2 regions of the Streptomyces sp. NPDC088124 genome follow, and region 2 is predicted to be linked to the other one. Evidence: riboswitches for the same ligand, from Rfam matches in the RefSeq annotation. Region 2 holds a riboswitch; the other holds the start of a gene.
The links. Region 2 has a riboswitch for S-adenosylmethionine ahead of AB0P17_RS37135 (ABC transporter substrate-binding protein). Riboswitches for the same ligand answer to the same signal wherever they lie in the genome.

Region 1: it holds a riboswitch for S-adenosylmethionine, as region 2 does, so the genes downstream of both, AB0P17_RS11755 (putative leader peptide) here and AB0P17_RS37135 (ABC transporter substrate-binding protein) in region 2, are expected to answer to the same signal.

The regions. Positions count from the first base shown of each region.
Region 1 is NZ_JBFBJB010000011.1:157,044-161,227, forward strand. It holds gene AB0P17_RS11740 (NtaA/DmoA family FMN-dependent monooxygenase) at 1-305, opposite strand, end outside; gene AB0P17_RS11745 (LLM class flavin-dependent oxidoreductase) at 326-1,540, opposite strand; gene AB0P17_RS11750 (putative leader peptide) at 1,615-1,731, opposite strand; SAM riboswitch class IV at 2,248-2,355, shown strand; gene AB0P17_RS11755 (putative leader peptide) at 2,392-2,457, shown strand; gene AB0P17_RS11760 (glutathione S-transferase C-terminal domain-containing protein) at 2,569-3,351, shown strand; gene AB0P17_RS11765 (LLM class flavin-dependent oxidoreductase) at 3,396-4,184, opposite strand, start outside.
Region 2 is NZ_JBFBJB010000068.1:32,037-36,220, forward strand. It holds gene AB0P17_RS37130 (jacalin-like lectin) at 1-1,237, shown strand, start outside; SAM riboswitch class IV at 1,462-1,583, shown strand; gene AB0P17_RS37135 (ABC transporter substrate-binding protein) at 1,761-2,891, shown strand; gene AB0P17_RS37140 (ABC transporter ATP-binding protein) at 2,858-4,165, shown strand; gene AB0P17_RS37145 (ABC transporter permease) at 4,162-4,184, shown strand, end outside.

The sequences.
Region 1 (4,184 bases), on a different contig from region 2:
AAGGTGGAGTTGATGGTGCCGGTCAGGCCGAGGTGTTCGGTGACGGCGGCCAGCGCGGCGAGGACGGTGAAGGTGTCGGGTCGGCCGACGACGTCCAAGTCGTATATTTTTCCGCCCTGTTCACGCAGTCGCAGCCCTTCGGCGAGGAACAGGAAGTCGAACTTGGCGCGTTCGGCGGTTCGCGCGAAGTGCGCGAAGGAGCTGAACTCGATATGGCTGCCGGCCTCGGGGGCGCTCCACACGGTGGTGTTGTTGACGCCGGGGAAGTGGGCCGCGAGGTGGATCTGCTTGAGCGGTTGGCTCACGGGAGGAGGCTCCTTCGGGCTCAGACGGCCGGGGCGGCGGCGTAGCGGTTGGCGGGGCGGGCGAGCCCGAGCAGCCCGCGCAGGGTGCCGGCCTCGTACGCGCGGCGGAAGGCGCCCCGGCGCTGGAGTTCGGGGACCAGGCCCCGGGTGATCGCCGGGAGGTCGTGCCCGACGACGGCGGGGCGCAGCCGGAAGCCGGACAGTCCCGACGACTGCAGTTCCTGGAGCAGATCGGCGAGCCCGGCGGGGGTTCCGGTGAAGACCGGGGCGTCGCCGGTGTACGGCTGTCCCGCGAGGGCGTCCAGGCGTTCCCGGCGGGCCACGGCCTCGGCGGGGGCGTCGTCGAGGAAGACCAGCAGGTCGCCGAAGATGTGGAGGGGTTCGTCGGCGCGGCCCGCGGCCGTCTGCTCGGCGCGGATCTCGTCGACGACGGCGCGGGCCTGAGCGGCGTCGTGCGGGGTGACGTAGCCGATGTCGGCGGCCCGGGCCACCAGCCGGTAGGGGATGGTGGCGTGGGCGAGGGCGCTGACGATGGGCTGCCCCTGGGGCGGGCGGGGGGTGATCGAGGGGCCCTTGACGGCGAAGTGCCTGCCCTCGAAGTCGATGTAGTGGAGTTTGTCGCGGTCGATGAAGCGGCCGGTGGCGGCGTCCCGGATCTCCGCGTCGTCCTCCCAGCTGTCCCAGAGCCGGCGCACCACCTCGACGTGGTCGGCGGCCTCGTCGAAGGCGTCGGACAGGGCTTCGTGCCCGGCGGGCGTGGCGTACTCCTCGCCGCGGAGCGGCGGGACCGTACGGCGTCCGAAGTGCGCGGCCTCGTTCCGGCGTGCCGAGATCTGTACGCGCAGGCCGGCGCGGCCGGTGCTCACGTAGTCGAGGGTGGCGATCGCCTTGGAGATGTGGAACGGCTCGGTGTGCGTGGCCACGACCGTCGGCACCACACCGATGTGGCGGGTCAGCGGGGCGACCCGCGCGGCGATGAGGACGGCGTCCAGGCGGCCGCGTACCTGGTCGGTGCGGCCGTCGGGTTCGGTGAGGGACGAGGACTGGAGGCCGAGGGCGTCCTCGATGGTCACGAAGTCGAGCAGGCCGTGCTCGGCCTCGGTGACGAGGTCGGTCCAGTAGGCGGGGTCAAGCAGTTCACGGGGGCGGGAGACCGGCTCGCGCCAGGCGGCCGGGTGCCAGCCGGCGCCGTCGAGGGCGACGGCGAGGTGCAGCGGGGAGGGTGACGAGGACATCGGGAGACGCCTTCCTGATCAGCCGTACGGGGAGCCGGTCCCCGTACGAGGGGTGCGGCTGCGAGGGCAACAGGTCAGGGGCGACAGAGCGCGCCGGCCACGCGGAGCAGGTCGATGTGCGTCCGGGAGTACAGGTGCAGACGGCGGGGCGGGGCGGGGGCCACGGCGCGGTGACGGGACACGGGACGCATGTGCCTCACCTCCACCTTTCCGGCCCGGCGGCCCGGCCGGCCTCACGCTCGCGGCTGTCCTGGGGGCGCGCCGCTCACTGGTCAGCAGGCGCAACAACGCGGCTGTGGCTTTCATTCCGCTGTCCGGCTTCCTGTCCGTCCGGTCCGCGACAGCGGTGGTCGTCGGGGACGGGGAAAACCGTCAGTCGTGGCAGAGGGCGGGACAGTGGCAGAGGGCGGGACAAGGTGCGGGACACGGCGCGCTGTTGACGCGCGGCAGGCCGTCGGAGCGGTCCGCGCGGAGCGGGTGCCGCCGTGCGGCCGTCCTGTCAGCTCCGTACATCGCTGTCACCATCACTTCTCCGGCCCTGGGGGCTCCCGTTGTGCGCCGCACGGTAGGCGCGCCCCGAAAAGAATGTCAACGCGGCTGCCCATCAGGTGAGATCGCGCACCCGGCTTCCTTGACGCCGTCACGGAGGGCACCGAGACTGATGTGGACGGTCACGATTGTCAGCGCCCACGGCGCGGGTTCCGCCCGCTCATGTGGTCATCGGCCCCGGCCCGCCGACAGGCAACCCTTCCACCGCGACGGGGTGCTCCGGGTGACGACCGGGTCCCGCCGACGCGGCGGGGCAAGCGCGGTCCCGCGTCTCGCGGGCCCCGGAGGTGAGACGGGTGGCAATGCCGAGGAACGGCTTGACGAGGCGCCTGCACATCGACCTGTTGCGTGTCTCCAGCGCTTACTGATCCGCCGTTGGTCCGTGCGATCCGGACCGGTGCGGGAAGCGCGGTCGCTCCGTATTCGGCCGCCGGTGCCCACAAGGCGGCGGTGGCTTCCTCGTTCCCCAAGGGAGAGTCATGCCCGAGACAATTTCGCGCGGCCCCGGCACGGCCATGGCCGGCGGTCGTCCCCCGGCTCCGTCCGCGTCCGCACTTCGCCCCAGGGTGGCCGCGGCCTCCCCCCGACCGCACCGTTTCCACAGCAGGATCGGCGTCGGCCTGGCCGGCGGCTTCTACCCGGCACCACACCGCTACGATCTCTACCTCTGCGCGGGGTGTCCCCGCTCGCTGCGTGTCTCGATCACCCTCGACCTGCTCGGCCTCGGCGAGTCGGTCGCCACCACGCTCCTGACCCGTCCCGCCGGGACGCCCGAGGCCTTCGCCTCGCTGCGTGGCGCGTACGAGGCAACGGTGCACCACTACGACGGGCCGCTGACCGTGCCCGCGCTGCGCGACCGCTGGAGCGGACGCATCGTCAGCAACGAGACCCCGGCCATCCTCCGCGACCTCGGGGGCCTGCTCCCGGGCCGCGACGGAGCGCGTCACCGCGCCCTCAACCCGCCCGGTCTCGCCCCGGAGATCGACGCACTGCGCGACCTGCTGGACCAGGACGTCACGCCGGCCGGACGGCCTTCGGAGCGGTCGGCGGCACTCGACCTGCTGGACCGCCGGCTCGCCTCGGGCAGCCACGCGTTGGGCGACACCCTGACGGCCGCGGACGTGGACCTGTGGGTGGCGCTCGTCCACCTCGGCCCGGCCGGCACTCTCAGCTCGTACCCCCGGCTCGGGGCGTACGTACGCCGCCTCGCCGATCACCCCGCCTTCCGGGACAGGACCGGGGCGGTGCCCGACGCGGCGTGAGGGCGGGCGCGGCGCCGCGCCGGCCGTCGTGCCGTCCATGACGGTCAGCGCAGCCTGGGCAGCAGTTGGTCTCCGACCCTTGCGGTCTCCTGCTGGTACGGGGTGTCGGAGAGGACGAAGTGGGTGACGCCCAGCGCGCGGTAGTTGTCCAGCGCCGTGGCCACGTCGGCGGCGGAGCCGACCAGCCAGGTGGTCGCCGCCCCTTTGCCGCCGACGGTGCCGGGGGTGGTGTACAGGCAGGTGTCGAGGACCTCGCCCCGTGCCGCGAGGTCGAGAAGCCTCTGCTGTCCTGCGGCGGTCCTGCCGTTCTCCGTCCAGGCGGTCTCCCCCGCGCTCCGGGCCGTCCGCGCGACCTTCTCCTCGGCGGCCCGCCAGGCCTCCTCCGTGGTGTCACGCACCACCGTGGTGATCCGCAGGCCGAACTGGAGAGGCGGGTGCCTGCGGCCCACCTCCTCGCTCAACGCCTTCAGCCGGGCGATGCGTTCGGCGACGCCGTCGAGCGGTTCGCCCCAGAAGAGCTGAACGTCCGCCTCCGCCGCCGACACCCGTTCGGCGGCCTCGGAGGCGCCACCGAAGTAGAGCGTGGGATGCGCCCGCGTGCCGGTGGCGTACGGGCGTGGCGCGACCGTGGACCGGCCGACCCGGAAGTACTCGCCGTCGAACGTCACGTCCTCCTCGGTCCACAGGCGCCGTACGAGACGCAGGAACTCCCGCGTGCGGGCGTACCGCCCCGCGGGGTCACTGTGCGGGTCGCCGTAGGCGGCGGGCTGGTCGAGCCCGCTGACGATGTTGACCAGCACCCGGCCGCGGCTGAGCTGGTCGAGCGTGGCCGC
Region 2 (4,184 bases):
GGCGGCCGACTCCGGCTCCCTCACGCTGCTGACGTACAACATCGCCGGGCTCCCGCTCGGCCTCGGCCAGAGCGATCCCCAGACCAACACCCCGCTCATCGGGCAGCGCCTGGGCCCGTACGGCATCGTCAACGTGCAGGAGGACTTCAACTACCACGCCTCGCTGTACGCCAACGACGCCCACCCGTACCGCACCGCCACCAGCGGCGGCGCCGCCTTCGGCGACGGCCTCAACACCCTGTCCGACCACCCCTTCGACGACTTCGAGCGGGTCCGCTGGAACGACTGCACGGGCACCGACTGCCTCACCCCCAAGGGCTTCTCGCTCGCCCGGGTCCGGCTCGCCGAGGGCGTGTTCGTGGACCTCTACAACGTCCACACCAACGCCGACACGACGGACGCCGCGCTCGCCGCCCGGCGCGCCAACATTGTCCAGCTCTCGTCCTTCATCCGGACGTACAGCGCGGGCAACGCCGTCATCGTCATGGGCGACACCAACACCCGCTACACGCGCACCGGGGACAACATCCGCACGCTCCTCTCGGAGAACGGCCTCACCGACGCCTGGGTGGAGCTGGTACGCGGTGGCTCCGCCCCGGCCCCCGGCAGTGAGGCGCTGGTCTGCGACTCCGCCGCGCCCACCGACACCTGCGAGGTCGTCGACAAGGTCCTCTACCGGAGCGGTCCGCTGGTCGGCCTCGACGCCACCTCCTTCACCAACGACTGGCGCGCCTTCCTCGACGGCGCGGGCAAGCACCTCTCCGACCACTACCCGCACGCCGTCGGCCTCTCCTGGTCGCTGCCCGCCGACCGCCGCGCCTCCGACTTCTTCGGCGGCCCGCACGGCACCGCGTTCAACGACGCCCGCGCCCTTCCGGCCACCCCCGCGCCCCGCACCCTCACCCTGCGCGGCGGGAGCCGCCTGGACGCCGTCGGCCTCACCTTCGACGGCGGTACGGTGCTGAACCACGGCGGCACGGGCGGCACCGCGTCCTCGCTCACCCTCGCCGCCGGTGAACACCTCACCTCGGTCAAGCTGACCAAGGGGCAGAAGGACGGCCGTACCCGGATCTTCTCCGCCGCGTTCACCACCGACGCCGGCCGCACCCTCGCGGCGGGCACCCCCACCTCGGACGCGGTGACCCGGACCGCTCCGCCGGGATGGCGGATCGTCGGCTTCACCGGCCGCGCGGACGACGAGATCGACAAGCTCGGCGTCGTCTACGCGCCGAAGTAGCCGAAGGGGTACGTCACCCGAGCGCCGCCGGACCGGTGGCGCGGATCGCCGTGGCGGGCGCGGGCGCCGGGGGGAGGGAGACGGCCCGGTGACCGGATGCCGAGACGCTCACGCGAAATTTTGTCCATACTTGCTCAATTTCATCCGGTTCTGCGATCTGAGTGTGACCACCATGTGATCCGCCTCGTCTTCAGAATCCAGCCACAGAGTGTTACGTTTTTGGCCGTCACGAGTCCCAGCGACAAGCCCCGGCTTGCTGGGCGGCAACCCTCCTTCTGCGGTGGGGTGCCCCGGGTGATGACACGGCTCCACGCGCACACCGATGTGCCGGGAGCAAGCGCGGACCTGTCACCCAGGTCCAGTACCTGTGACGGGAGCACGAGATGACAGCGGACGTGATGCCCCAGGGCACGTCGTCATGGTGCCCCGCCCAGCGGCCCCCGCTCGACGAGCGGCCGGCGAACCATCACCCACGGGCCGGCGCGCCGTTCGCCGTCACCCCGCACCGAGGAGTCCTCCCCTCATGAGAGCTGCCCTGTCACGCCCACGCGGGCGACGCCCCCTGCTGGCCCTCGCCTCGGCCGCCACCGTCCTCGCCGCCGTCGCCGGCTGCGGGGTCGACACCGGTGGCTCCGGCGGGGGCTCCGGCGACGGAGGGTCCGGCTCCAAGGGGGAGCAGATCACCGTCACGGCCTTCGCGGGCCCCTGGGGAGAGCTGTTCAAGAAGTCCTTCGTCGCCCCGTTCGAGAAGGACACCGGCATCAAGGTGAACCTCGTCTACGGCGCCGACTCCGCCTGGCTCACCAAGCTCCGTGCCGCGGGCGGGAAGGACGCGCCGTTCGACGTCGTCGCCCTCACCCCCGGCTCCCTGCACCAGGCCGTCGGCGGCGGTCTCCTCCAGCCGCTCAAGACCGGTGACCTCAGCCACTGGAAGCAGCTCGACCCGGTCCTCACCCAGCAGTCCACGGTCGAGGGCTCCGCCTACGGCGTGCCGCTGACCACCGGCTCCAACGGACTGCTGTACCGCACCGACAAGATCAAGCAGGCGCCCCGCGACTGGACCGACATCTTCGACAAGAAGTACTGCGGCCATGTCGCGCTGCCGCCGCTCACCTACAACGCGGGCCTGGAGTTCTTCTCCGCGCTGGTCTCCCAGGACGGCGGAAAGCTCTCCGACCCCGCCGCCGTCGACCGGGCGTTCGAGAAGCTCGCCCAGCTCAAGGACTGCGTCTCGGCGTACCCGGCGGACGCGGGCAGCGTCTCCACCGTCCTGCAGAACGGCGACGCCTGGATCGTGCCCTTCTGGGACGGCCGCGCCTTCGCCATGGCCAAGGAGGGGCAGCCGATCGGCTTCAGCTACCCCGCCTCCGGCGCCGTCGGCGCGCTGACCTCGTACTACGTCCCCAAGGGCAGCGCGCACACCGAGGCCGCCTACAAGTTCCTCGACTACCTCAGCGCCGCCCAGTACCAGAAGCCCTTCGCCGAGGGCACCTTCTACGGCGCGGGCAACGACACCATCGACTACAGCCCCGACTTCAAGGCGAAGGTCAAGTACGGCGAGGACGTCTACAAGACGTTCACCTGGGTCGACTACAAGACGGCGACCCCCAAGCTGAACGAATGGCAGCAGCGGTGGAATCAGATCTTCAAGTGACCGGGCACCGCGACGACGCCGGCGGCGGGACCGCCGCGCACATCGAGATCGAGGGCCTGGCCGCCGGGTACGAGGGACAGCGCATCCTCGACGTCGGCCGGCTCTCCATCAGGCGCGGCGAGTTCCTCTCCGTCCTCGGCCCCAGCGGCTGCGGCAAGACGACCCTCCTCAACAGCCTGGCGGGATTCGTCCGGCCCACCGCGGGCCGGATCACCCTGGACGGCACGGACCTCACCGACATCCCCACGCACCGCAGGGGGCTTGGCCTCGTCTTCCAGAACTACGCGCTCTTCCCGCACATGACCGTCGCCGGCAATGTGGCGTACGGCCTGAAGGTGCGCCGCACCGAGCGCGCCGAGCGGGACGAACGCGTCGCCGAGGCGCTGCGCCTCGTCGGCCTGGAGGCGTACGCGGACCGCAGGCCGCGGCAGCTCTCCGGCGGCCAGCAGCAGCGGGTCGCCGTGGCCCGCGCGCTGGCCACCCGGCCCGCCGTACTGCTGCTCGACGAGCCGCTGTCCAACCTCGACGCCAAGCTGCGCCGCGAGATGCGGGTGGAGCTGCGGGAGCTCCAGCAGCGCCTCGGCATCACCATGGTCTTCGTCACGCACGACCAGGAAGAGGCGATGTCGCTCTCCGACCGGATCGCCGTGATGAACGGCGGCCGGGTCGAACAGCTCGGCACGCCCACCGAGGTGTACCGGACGCCCGCGACCCGCTTCGTCGCCGAGTTCATCGGCGCGGCCAACATCCTGGAGGGCACCGGAGCCGGCGACGGGACGCTCCACGTGGGCGGGGTACGGCTGGACTCCGGCCTGGCCACGCTGCCCGACGGGGCCCCGGTCACGCTCGCCGTACGGCCGGAACGCGTCACGGTCCGGGCCGCCGAGGCGAAGGCCGAGGCGGCTGCCGGGAGCGACGGCGACGCGGACGCCGGAGCCGCGGCCGACGCGGACGCCGGAGTCCCGACCGGGGCCGTCCGCGGCTCCGGGATCGTCGGCTACCGGGCGTTCACCGGCGAGGCGTGGCAGGCGCAGATCGTCGTCGCCGAGGGCGTCGCGGTCAACGCCAGGACCGCCGAGGAGCCCCCGGCCGTCGGCGCGCGGGTCAGCTTCGGCTGGTCGGCCGCCGACGTCATCCTCCTCGGCCCCGGTCAGGGCGGCGGGGGAGTCGCAGAGGCCGGGGGAGTCGCCGGGGCCGGGGGAGTCCCCGGAACCGGCGGCGCGGCCGGAGCGGGCGCCCGGGACGCCGCCACGAAGGAGGCGACGTCCGGATGAGCGCGCCCGCCGCCCGCGC